Thiocapsa rosea: one gene and its partner. The protein of the gene in region 2 interacts with the protein of the main gene of each other region in a pairwise test. Links are inferred from orthologs where the notes say so. Each region holds a gene or a part of one and is shown on either strand. Other genes may lie near its edges.

The links.
Region 1: the proteins of BDD21_RS15310 (region 2) and dnaB interact in binary tests that used the Escherichia coli proteins (3 or more experiments, as listed by UniProt). The link is inferred for Thiocapsa rosea from one-to-one orthologs.

The regions. Positions count from the first base shown.
Region 1 is NZ_RBXL01000001.1:3,833,773-3,838,171, reverse strand. What follows is about bases 1,488-4,399. They hold dnaB (replicative DNA helicase), read right to left. Parts: upstream 3,684-4,399; coding sequence 2,292-3,683; downstream 1,488-2,291. Other genes in these bases: rplI (50S ribosomal protein L9), read right to left, coding at 3,843-4,292; BDD21_RS17305 (SLC13 family permease), read left to right, coding at 1,488-2,076. In the rest of the region: BDD21_RS17310 (trypsin-like peptidase domain-containing protein), read left to right, coding at 1-748; more of BDD21_RS17305, read left to right, coding at 847-1,487. UniProt on the Escherichia coli protein: The main replicative DNA helicase, it participates in initiation and elongation during chromosome replication. Travels ahead of the DNA replisome, separating dsDNA into templates for DNA synthesis.
Region 2 is NZ_RBXL01000001.1:3,395,390-3,401,274, reverse strand. Bases 2,965-5,875 are described here. They hold BDD21_RS15310 (UvrD-helicase domain-containing protein), read left to right. Parts: upstream 2,965-3,372; coding sequence 3,373-5,379; downstream 5,380-5,875. Other genes in these bases: BDD21_RS15315 (DUF2782 domain-containing protein), read right to left, coding at 2,965-3,198. Outside these bases: BDD21_RS15335 (glycosyltransferase family 2 protein), read left to right, coding at 1-16; BDD21_RS15330 (PilZ domain-containing protein), read left to right, coding at 132-512; BDD21_RS15325 (TRAP transporter large permease), read right to left, coding at 757-2,142; BDD21_RS15320 (TRAP transporter small permease subunit), read right to left, coding at 2,135-2,710; more of BDD21_RS15315, read right to left, coding at 2,848-2,964. UniProt on the Escherichia coli protein: Rep helicase is a single-stranded (ss)DNA-dependent ATPase involved in DNA replication; it can initiate unwinding at a nick in the DNA. It binds to ssDNA and acts in a progressive fashion along the DNA in the 3' to 5' direction.

The DNA.
Region 1 (4,399 bases), 440 kb from region 2 along the record:
GACGGGCCTGCCGGCCGCGATCGTAGGGGCTCCGGCCCTCGGGACCGCGTCGGGTTTCCCGTCGCTCGCACCCTTGATGCGCCGGGTGACCCCGGCGGTGGTCAACATCTCGGTCAAGTCCGAGGTACCGATGGAGGACCATCCGTTCCTGCGTGATCCGGAATTCCGCCGCTTCCTCGATCGCTTCGGTCTACCCGCGCCCGAGGAAGGGGAGATCGAGCAACGCCAGAGCGTGGGCTCCGGGATCATCGTCGATGCCGCGCGCGGCTATGTCATGACGAACGACCATCTGCTGCGCAACGCGACCGAGATCCGGGTCACGCTCAAGGACAGGCGCACCTTTCGCGCACGGCGACTGGGTTCGGACGCCGCCTCGGACGTCGCCATCCTCGAGATTCCGCCCGTCGACGTGCGCGCGCTCAAGCTCGGCGACTCCAATCGACTGGAGGTCGGCGACTTCGTCATCGCCATCGGCAATCCGTTCGGCTTGGGCCAAACCGTCACCTCAGGCATCGTCAGCGCCGTCGGGCGCAGCGGGATCGCCGGCAACCGTCTCGGCGAGCTGATCCAGACCGACGCCTCCATCAATCCGGGCAACTCGGGCGGCCCCTTGATCAACCTCGCCGGCGAGGTTGTCGGCATCAACACTGCACTCATCGGCCCGAGCGGAGGCAATGTGGGCATCGGGTTCGCGGTGCCGAGCAACCGCGCCCGCGTGGCCCTGGACAACGTGATGCGCGGGCGATGAGCCTGAGGCTTTGCGGTTCGGCGCGTCGGCCTTGGTCGTAAACCCGGTCACGTCGTTTCGAGACAAGAGCAGGGCACGTCCATTGAGACCGGCGCACCTTGGATAGCCTGCCACTCTGGACACTCGGCGGCGTGCTCGCGTTGATCGCCGCGCGCAACCTCGCGCGGATCCCGCTCGGGATCTGGCAGATCATGGGGCTCGGGGCGCTGCTCGTCCTCCTGACCGGCACCATTGCGCCGGGGGCCGCCTGGCGGGCGATCGACTGGGAGGTCATCGGGTTTCTCTTCGGGGTCTTCGTGCTCGGCCACGCCCTGGTGGAGAGCGGTTGGCTGGCGGCCATGAGCGCGCGAGGGCTCAGTCGCATCGAGGGCGCCGACCCCCTGCTGATCGCCGTGATCTTCGCGGCCGCGATCGGCTCGGCCTTCCTGATGAACGACACGCTGGCCGTGATCGGCACCCCGATCGTCCTGGCTCTGGCGCGCGATCACCGTCTACCGCCGGTCCTGTTGCTGCTCGCGCTCGCCTTCGGGGTCACCATCGGCTCGGTCATGAGCCCGATCGGCAATCCCCAGAACTTGTTGATCGCGCTTCACGGGGGCATTCAAAACCCTTTCGTTGACTTCATCGGTGCCCTGGGGCCGCCGACACTGCTGAACCTGCTGATCGCCTACGCAGTCCTACGCCTGGCCTTTTGGCGCCATATCCATGGCGAGGCCCTGGTACACCTACCCGCAAAGATCGACGATCCGCGACTGGCCCGTCTGGCGAGCCTCTCGCTGGGACTGCTGGTGCTGATGGTCGCGGTGCGGATTACCCTGTCCTTCGTCGCACCGCAGCTCGCCTTTCCGCTGGTCGTCATCGCATTGGTCGCTGCTGCGCCGCTGCTGTTGTTCAGCCCGCACCGGGTCGCCCTGTTGCGCGGGATCGACTGGCATACCCTCGTTTTCTTCGTCGCGATGTTCATCCTGATGCGCAGCGTCTGGGACACCGGTCTGCTGCAATCCTGGATCCCCGTGGGCCCAATCGGACTCGGCGAGGTCTTCGGCGCCGGAGTGCTCGGCAGTCAGTTGATCTCCAACGTCCCGCTCGTCTCGCTCGCCCTACCCCTGCTGCCGCCCGAGCGACCGGACCTGCTGATGGCACTCGCCGCCGGCTCCACCATCGCCGGCAATCTCACCCTGATCGGCGCCGCCAGCAACATCATTATCGTCCAAGCCGCCGAGCGTCGCGGCGCACACCTCGGGTTCTGGGTCTTCTTTGCCGTCGGTGCGCCGCTTACGCTGTTGAACCTGGCGGTGTATTGGGTATGGCTCGGGATCATGTCCTGATCGGGAGAGTCATGCTCGGTCGGGATTCCCATTCCCGAAAACACCATAGTTCTTTACGCCGCAAGTCCTGAACACATCATCGCAGCATTTGTCGTTGTCGTTGTCGTTGTCGTTGTCGTAATCGGATTCCTGACGACCTCGATTACGACAACGACAACGACAACGAGCAGGGCCTTCGAGCAGGTTTCTTGGCTCCGCCTCGGCCGGGTATGAGCTCAGTCTCCACCCTCGCCGTAATAATTGCCGATATAGTTCTCGAACTTGGTGTACTTGCCGAGAAAGGTCAGGCGAGTCGTCCCGATGGGCCCGTTGCGCTGTTTGGCGATGATGATCTCGGCGACACCCTTGTCCTTCGTGTCCTCGTGATAGACCTCGTCGCGATAGATGAAGACGATGAGGTCTGCATCCTGCTCGATTGCTCCCGACTCGCGCAGATCCGACATCACCGGCCGCTTGTTCGGCCGCTGCTCGAGACTGCGATTGAGCTGAGAGAGTGCGATGACCGGAACGTTGAGCTCCTTGGCGAGTGCCTTGAGCGAGCGGGAAATCGCGGAGATCTCGGTCGCCCGATTCTCGCCGACACCGGGTGCCTGCATGAGCTGGATGTAGTCCAGAACGATCAGACCCAGGTCGTCCTGATCACGCTTGAGACGCCGCGCACGCGCCCGGACCTCGGTCGGCGAGAGGGCCGGCGTGTCGTCGATGAACATGGATGCACCGGCCAGGATATTGACCGCCGAGGTCAAGCGCGGCCACTCGTCGTCCTCCAGCCGCCCGGTGCGGACCCGATGCTGGTCGATGCGCCCGAGCGAGGACATCATCCGCATCGCCAGCGAATCGCCCGGCATCTCCATACTGAAGACCGCGACCGGGCGCTTGGATTGGATGGCCACGTGCTCGGCCATGTTCATGGCGAAGCTCGTTTTTCCCATGGACGGCCGACCCGCCACGATAATGAGGTCCGCGGGCTGCAGCCCCGAGGTCATCATGTCGAAGTCGGTAAAGCCGGTCGCCAGGCCCGTGATGGGCTCGTCGCGCTGATAGAGTGCGTCGATACGCTCGACTGCGCGCCCGAGCAGGGTCTTGATGGGTTGAAACCCACCGCCGCCGCGTGCCTCCTGCTCGGCGATCTCGAAGACGCGCCGCTCGGCCGCATCGAGCAGCTCGGAGGCATCGCGACCCATGGGGTTGTAGCCGCTGTCGGCGATGTCGGTGCCGGCAGCGATCATCTGGCGCAGCACCGAGGTCTGGCGGACGATCTTGGCGTAAGCCTTGATGTTGGCCGCACTCGGGGTCTCGTTGATGATGGTTCCGAGATAGGGCAAGCCGCCCGCACCCTCGAGCTGCTCGGTGCGCTCGAGGGTCTCGGCGAGGGTGACGACGTCGAAGGGCTGGTCTGTGGCGGCGAGCTTGGCGATCGCCTGGAAGATCAGGCGGTGCTCGCGCCGATAGAGGTCACGCTCGGTGACCATGTCGGCGATGCGGTCCCAGGTGCTGTTGTCCAGCATGAGACCACCGAGCAGGGATTGCTCGGCATGGATGTTGTGCGGCGGGACGCGGAGCTCGTCGAAGTCCGCGCCCGGAGGGCCTTGGGAATCGTCGAACATAGATTACCCCCGGCCCGAATGACTTGCGCAAGGGCGTGAGTCTCGTCAGACCTTCGAGTCGAGTCGCGTGACGTGCCCGGTGGGTCCGAGCGAGGTTCGCCTTGAATCCGGCGGACATGTGCCGCCGGACCATGAGGATACGGGGAGGATACGAGCGTATCAGTCCTCGGGAACGACGTCGACCTTGATGACGGCATCGACCTCGGGGTGCAGGTGCAGGGTCACCTCGTACTCGCCGGCAGCGCGGAAAGGCCCGCCCGAAAGCTTGATCTCCTGCTTGGTCAGGGCGAAGCCGGCAGCGGTCACCGCATCGGCGATGTCGCCGGTGCCGACCGAGCCGAACAGCCGTCCTTGCTCGCCGGCACGACGCGCGATCGTGACGCTCATCCCTTCGAGACGATCACGGCGAGCACGGGCCTCGGCCAATTGCTCCTCTGCGACCTGCTCGAGTTCCGCGCGCCGAGCCTCGAACGCTTCGAGGTTGGCGTCGGTCGCCGACACGGCAAATCCGGAGGGGATCAGATAATTCCGGCCATAGCCCGAACGGACACTGACCTTGTCGCCGAGCGCACCGAGGCGACCGACATTCTTCAGCAGGATAACTTCCACGTGTGTATTCCTCTCAAAAGTTCGTCCGGATCAGGGCCATGTGCCCTTGATCCTCGGGTGATCCTTCGGAACGGGCGGCGCATGCGCAGGAACCTGATCCATTCCGT
Region 2 (5,885 bases):
ACATCGCGACGGCTGACGAAGACGACTCCGTCCTCGGCAAGGTTCATCGTTTCGTCACGCGACTTCAACCGATTCGTCAAGTCGAGCCTCTACTATCGCGCGAAACCGAAGATCAGGGGAGAGACTGTCCAATGACCATCGAACGCCGCTACTGCGCCCGACATCCGATCGACCTTCATGTCTCGATCCGTTATCGCAAACGCCGCTTCATCTGCGCCCGAGGCTGCAACCTGTCCGATCAGGGGATGTTCTTGGAGGTCAGCAATCTCACCCTCCCGAGCGGTGTCCTGGTCGAGCTCGAGCTTGAGTGTCTCGGCAAGGGATGGCTGATCCCGGCCATCGTGGTCCACCATCGCGGGTCCGGCATCGGCGTCATGTTCCGGGATCCTCAACCTGCCCTTTACCGCGGTCTGACGCGGGACATGACCCGACAGCCGCCGCCACCGCAGGCCGCCGACGCGACCGGTCGTCAGCTCAACCGCGTCCAGAGCGAGAGGCTCATTTTCGAGTGATTTCGACATCTGGTGCATCCGCAGCCCTTAGCGAGGACGCGGGTTAAGGTAACTTGCGGGAATCAACATCCCAACTGCGCAGACGATGGGTCGGAAGTGACGCCAACGGTCGTCGCGAAGCGGCGACACCCCCGGATAGACGACTTGCAGTCGTCCTTTTCAGCCGGCCCGACGGCCCGCGAGGTCGCAGTCAACGCGACGCACTCGAGAACCGCGCTGAACGCGCTTTGGCACCGGTTTCCGTTCAAGACGCGTAGACCAATCCGGGCAACCAGGTCGCCAGCGCGGGCCAGAGCGCGAGAAGGCCAAGGACGAGCAACTGAATCAGAATAAAGGGCACCACACCCTTATAGATGTGGAGCGTCGTGATCTCGGGCGGAGCCACCCCGCGCAGATAGAAGAGCGAGAAGCCGAACGGCGGCGTGAGGAAAGAGGTCTGGAGATTGATGGCCATCATCACGCCGAGCCAGACGGTATCCAGCCCCATCGCGAGCAACACCGGACCCACGATCGGGACGACCACGAAGGTGATCTCGATGAAGTCCAGGATGAAGCCGAGCAGGAACATCACCAGCATCACAAGCGCCACTGCGCCGACGACACCGCCGGGCAAACCGGTGAGAAATTCCGTGACCAGGTCGTCGCCGCCGAAACCGCGAAAGACCAACGAGAAGATCGCGGCACCGATGAAGATCAAGAACACCATACTGGTCACCATGGTGGTCTGACGCACGACCTCGCGCAGGGTCGACACGGTCAGCCGACCACGCACCGCGGCCAGGATCAGTGCACCGACTGCACCCACCGACGCCGCCTCCGTCGGCGTCGCTAACCCGCCGAGGATCGACCCCAACACCGCCACCACCAGGAACAGGGGCGGGATCAGCACCGAGACGACCCGCCAGGCCAGCGCGGCGCCATTGATCGGACGATCCTCGCGCGGCATCGCCGGCACCGCCTCGGGGCGGAACACCGCGACACCCACGATGTAGAGGATATAAAGGCCGACCAGCATCAACCCGGGCACCAGCGCACCGATGAAGAGATCGCCGACCGACACGGTCTCCGGCGACCAGATGCCCATATCGAGTTGCGCCTGCTGATAGGCCGATGAGAGCACATCCCCGAGCAAGACCAATACGATCGAGGGCGGGATGATCTGGCCCAGGGTCCCCGATGCGCAGATGGTCCCGGCGGCCAAGCTCGGCGAATACCCGCGGCGCATCATAATCGGCAGGGACAGGAGGCCCATGGTCACGACGGTGGCACCGACGATTCCGGTACTCGCCGCCAGCAACATGCCCACCAGGGTCACCGAGATCCCGAGCCCGCCGCGCAGGGGCCCGAACAGCATCGCCATGGTGTCGAGCAGGCTTTCGGCGACCCGCGAGCGCTCGAGCATCACGCCCATGAAGACGAAAAGCGGGACCGCGATCAGCGTCTCGTTGGTCATGACGCCGTAGAGACGGTTGGGCAACGCCTCGAGAAACGCCGGCTCGAACAGCCCGAAGACCTCGCCGACCAAGGCAAACGCGAGCGCCGTACCGCCCAGCGAGAGCGCCACCGGGTATCCGGCCAGCAGGGTGACGACGACACCGACGAACAGCAGGACAGGCATCAGCTCATGCACGACCGATCTCCCCGTCGGAGGTCGGCAGCGCCTCCTCCATCCCCGCCAAGAACAGCCCATTGCGCAGCGCGTTGGACAGGCCCTGCGCCAACAGCAGGATCGGCATGATCAGGATCAAGGTTTTCAGCAGATAGACGGCCGGAAGGCCGCCTGCCTCGCGCGATGCCTCTTGAACGCGCCAGGATTCCGCGACGTAGGCCCAACCGAGCCAGATGATCAGCACGCACACGGGGATCAGCAGCAGGAGCGTACCGATCAGATCGACCCGCGCACGCGCACGACGCGAGAGACGCTCATAGAGGATATCCACACGCACATGGCCGTTGCGCCCCAGCGTATAGGCGATGCCGAGCATGAAAAGGACGGCATGCATGTAGGTCACCGACTCCTGCAGCGCAATCGAGCCGATGTCGAACGCATAGCGCAGCACCACCACGGCGAAGGTCACCAGCACCATCGCAAGCGAAAGCCAGGTCGCCCACTCGCCGATCCGTCGGATGACGGCGTCGATCCGATCGGCGAGAACAAGCAGACGCGCCCGACCGCCCGGGCGGGGATGGTTATTCATACAGGGCTCCAAGCGTGGGGCTCACCGAGACACAGGCGACTCGGGCGATGCGTCGGATCCGCCTGAACGGAGTCGGCACCTCGCATGACCGCAGAGTCAAGATCGACAGGTCATCCCGGACGCGACTCGATCCGTCATCAATTCCATTCGAACAGGACCCACTGCGGGATCGAGATGTTGTTCGCCGCATTCTCCTGCATGTCCAGGATGCCGTCGCCATTGGTGTCGAAGAGGAAGTAAGGCGGTCCGAACTGGGGTTGGATCCGGACCATATAGAGCACCCCGCGGATGCGGTACTCGTAGATGACATCGTCGCCGGATTCGATAATGGTGATCTCGGGCTCCACCGGCTCGCCGGTGATCGGAGATGGAATCACCGTCGGCACCTCCGGAAAACCACCGCCGGCAGCCGCCGGTGGCTCCTCTTGCGCATACGCCGCCCCGAGGCCGAGCAGCAGCGGGATCGTCAGCAGGATCGTTTTCGTCACGGGACCACCACCTCACCGTCGTTTGAAAGATCTGCATGGTAGTACGAACGCACCCGGATTGCCTCATTCGGACATGCGCTCGACCGGGGCCGATAGGGTATCGTTGTCGGCCCCGACCGGAGGCGGCCTCGCGCGTCGCGAGGACCCGATCGTCTCGACCCCACAGGTTCCTGCATGACCGGACTCAACCCCCGACAACTCGAGGCGGTGCACTACACCGCCGGGCCGCTTCTGGTCCTGGCCGGCGCCGGATCCGGCAAGACACGGGTGATCACCCGCAAGATCGCCCACCTCATCGGCGAAGGCGGGATCTCGCCGCGCCACATCTGCGCACTCACCTTCACCAACAAGGCGGCTCGGGAAATGCGCGAGCGGGTCGGCAGCCAGATCAGGGGTGCGCAGACACGCGGCCTGACGATCTCCACCTTCCACACGCTTGGGCTCGACATGCTGCGTCGACACCCGGAGCACGCCGGGCTGCGCCCGCGCTTCTCCTTGCTCGACGCCCAGGACGCCGAGGCGCTGATCAAGGAACACCTGCGTCACACCAGAGGCGGCGATGCCTTCAGCCCGGCGGCCATCCAACACCGCATCTCGCGCTGGAAGAACGACTTAGTCGACCCCGCGCAGGCCGCCAGCCGGGCCGAAGACGACTTCGAGGCCCGACTCGCCGCGTTCTACGCCGACTACGAGCGCAGTCTGCGTGCCTACAACGCGGTCGACTTCGACGACCTCATCCTGGGTCCGGCACGGATGCTCGCCGAGCACACGGAGCTGCGCGAGACCTGGCAAGGGCGGATCCGGTATCTGCTGGTCGATGAATACCAGGACACCAACGGGGCGCAATACGACCTGGTGCGCCGGCTCGTCGGCCCGCGTGCGGCCTTCACCGTGGTCGGCGACGACGACCAATCCATCTACGCCTGGCGCGGCGCACGGCCCGAGAACCTGGCCCGGCTGCAGACCGACTACCCGCATCTGAAGGTCATCATGCTGGAGCAGAACTACCGCTCCAGCGCGACCATCCTCGGACTCGCCAATACACTCATCGCGAACAACCCGCACGTCTTCGAGAAGCGGCTCTGGAGCGAGCACGGCCAGGGCGAGCCGCCGCGGGTCCTGCACTGCAAGGACGAGGGCCACGAAGCCGAGCAGGTGGTCTCCGAGATCCTGCATCTGAAGTTCGCCGAAGCGGCGGATTTCGGCGACATCGCCATCCTCTATCGCGGTAACCACCAGGCGCGCCCCTTCGAGAAGGCCCTGCGCGAGCACAACGTGCCCTATGTCCTGAGCGGCGGCACCTCCTTCTTCGCCCGCGCCGAGGTGAAGGACCTGATGGCCTACCTGCGCCTGATCGCCAATCCGGAGGACGACGCTGCCTTCCTGCGCATCGTCAACACCCCGCGCCGCGAGATCGGCCCGACGACCCTTGAGAAACTCGCCAACTATGCCCGCGAGCGAGGAATCCACCTGCTGGATGCCTGCGGCGAGCTGGGGCTGGGCGAGCACCTGAGCGAGCGCCAACGCGAGCGCCTCCACGCCTTCACCGCGCTGGTCTCCGAGCATGCCCGTCGCGGCGAAACCGACCCGGTCGGGACCATGCGCACCCTGGTCGAGACGATCGACTACGCCTCCTGGCTGCGCGAGCACGCCTCCAGCCAGGCGGTCGCCGACCGCCGTTACGCCAACATCACCGATCTGCTCGACTGGCTCGGCGCACTCAAGAAGGGCGAGCTGCAGGAGAAGTCCCTCGCCGAGATGGCAAGCCATCTCACCCTGATGGACGTCATGGAGCGCCAGGACGAGGAAGAAGGCGGCGACCGAGTCAGCCTCATGACCCTGCACGCCGCCAAGGGACTGGAGTTCCCCCACGTCTTCCTGGTCGGTATGGAAGAGGAGCTGCTCCCGCACCGCACCAGCATCGAAGAGGAGACCATCGAGGAAGAACGCCGACTCGCCTATGTCGGCATCACCCGCGCCCAGCGCACCCTCACCTTCACCCTCACCCGTCGGCGCAAACGCTACGGCGAGTGGGTGACCAGCGAGCCCAGCCGATTCCTCTCCGAGCTGCCCAAGGATCAGCTGTGCTGGGACAACGCGCGCCAGGAGACCCCCGAGAACCGCAAGGCCCGCGGCCTGAGCCATCTGCATGCGCTCAAAGGCATGCTCGACGTCGACTAAACCGCGTCCAGAGCGAGATGCTCACTTTAAGAGCGAGATGCTCACTTTACGAGTGAGCTCGACGTTTGGTGCATCCACGGCCATTCGCGGGGAGGCGGTTCAAAATGATTTATTTTTTAATCTCTTAAACCGCGCCGGCCTCCATCGGTCGTCAACTCTGCCGGGGCCGATCCCATCCGAAAATTTCGCATACCGCGTGAGGCGCGGTTTAGCCTCGGACGTGTCGACCAACAGCCGACCCTGCTCAACCCGAGCGCAAGAGCGCAAGATCGGCATGGACGACCGCGGCGGATCGCAGTATCCTTCAGGGCCTTCGCCGAACCAGACCCCGATCTCGCCTCGAATCGCAGCAGTCCGGACAGCGAAACCCCTCAAAGCGCCCGTAGCTCAGATGGATAGAGTACAGCCCTCCGAAGCTAGGAATCACTGCTCCGGACAGGCACGAGGCTAGAAGTCAAAAGTCGTCAATGCGCCCGTAGCTCAGATGGATAGAGTACAGCCCTCCG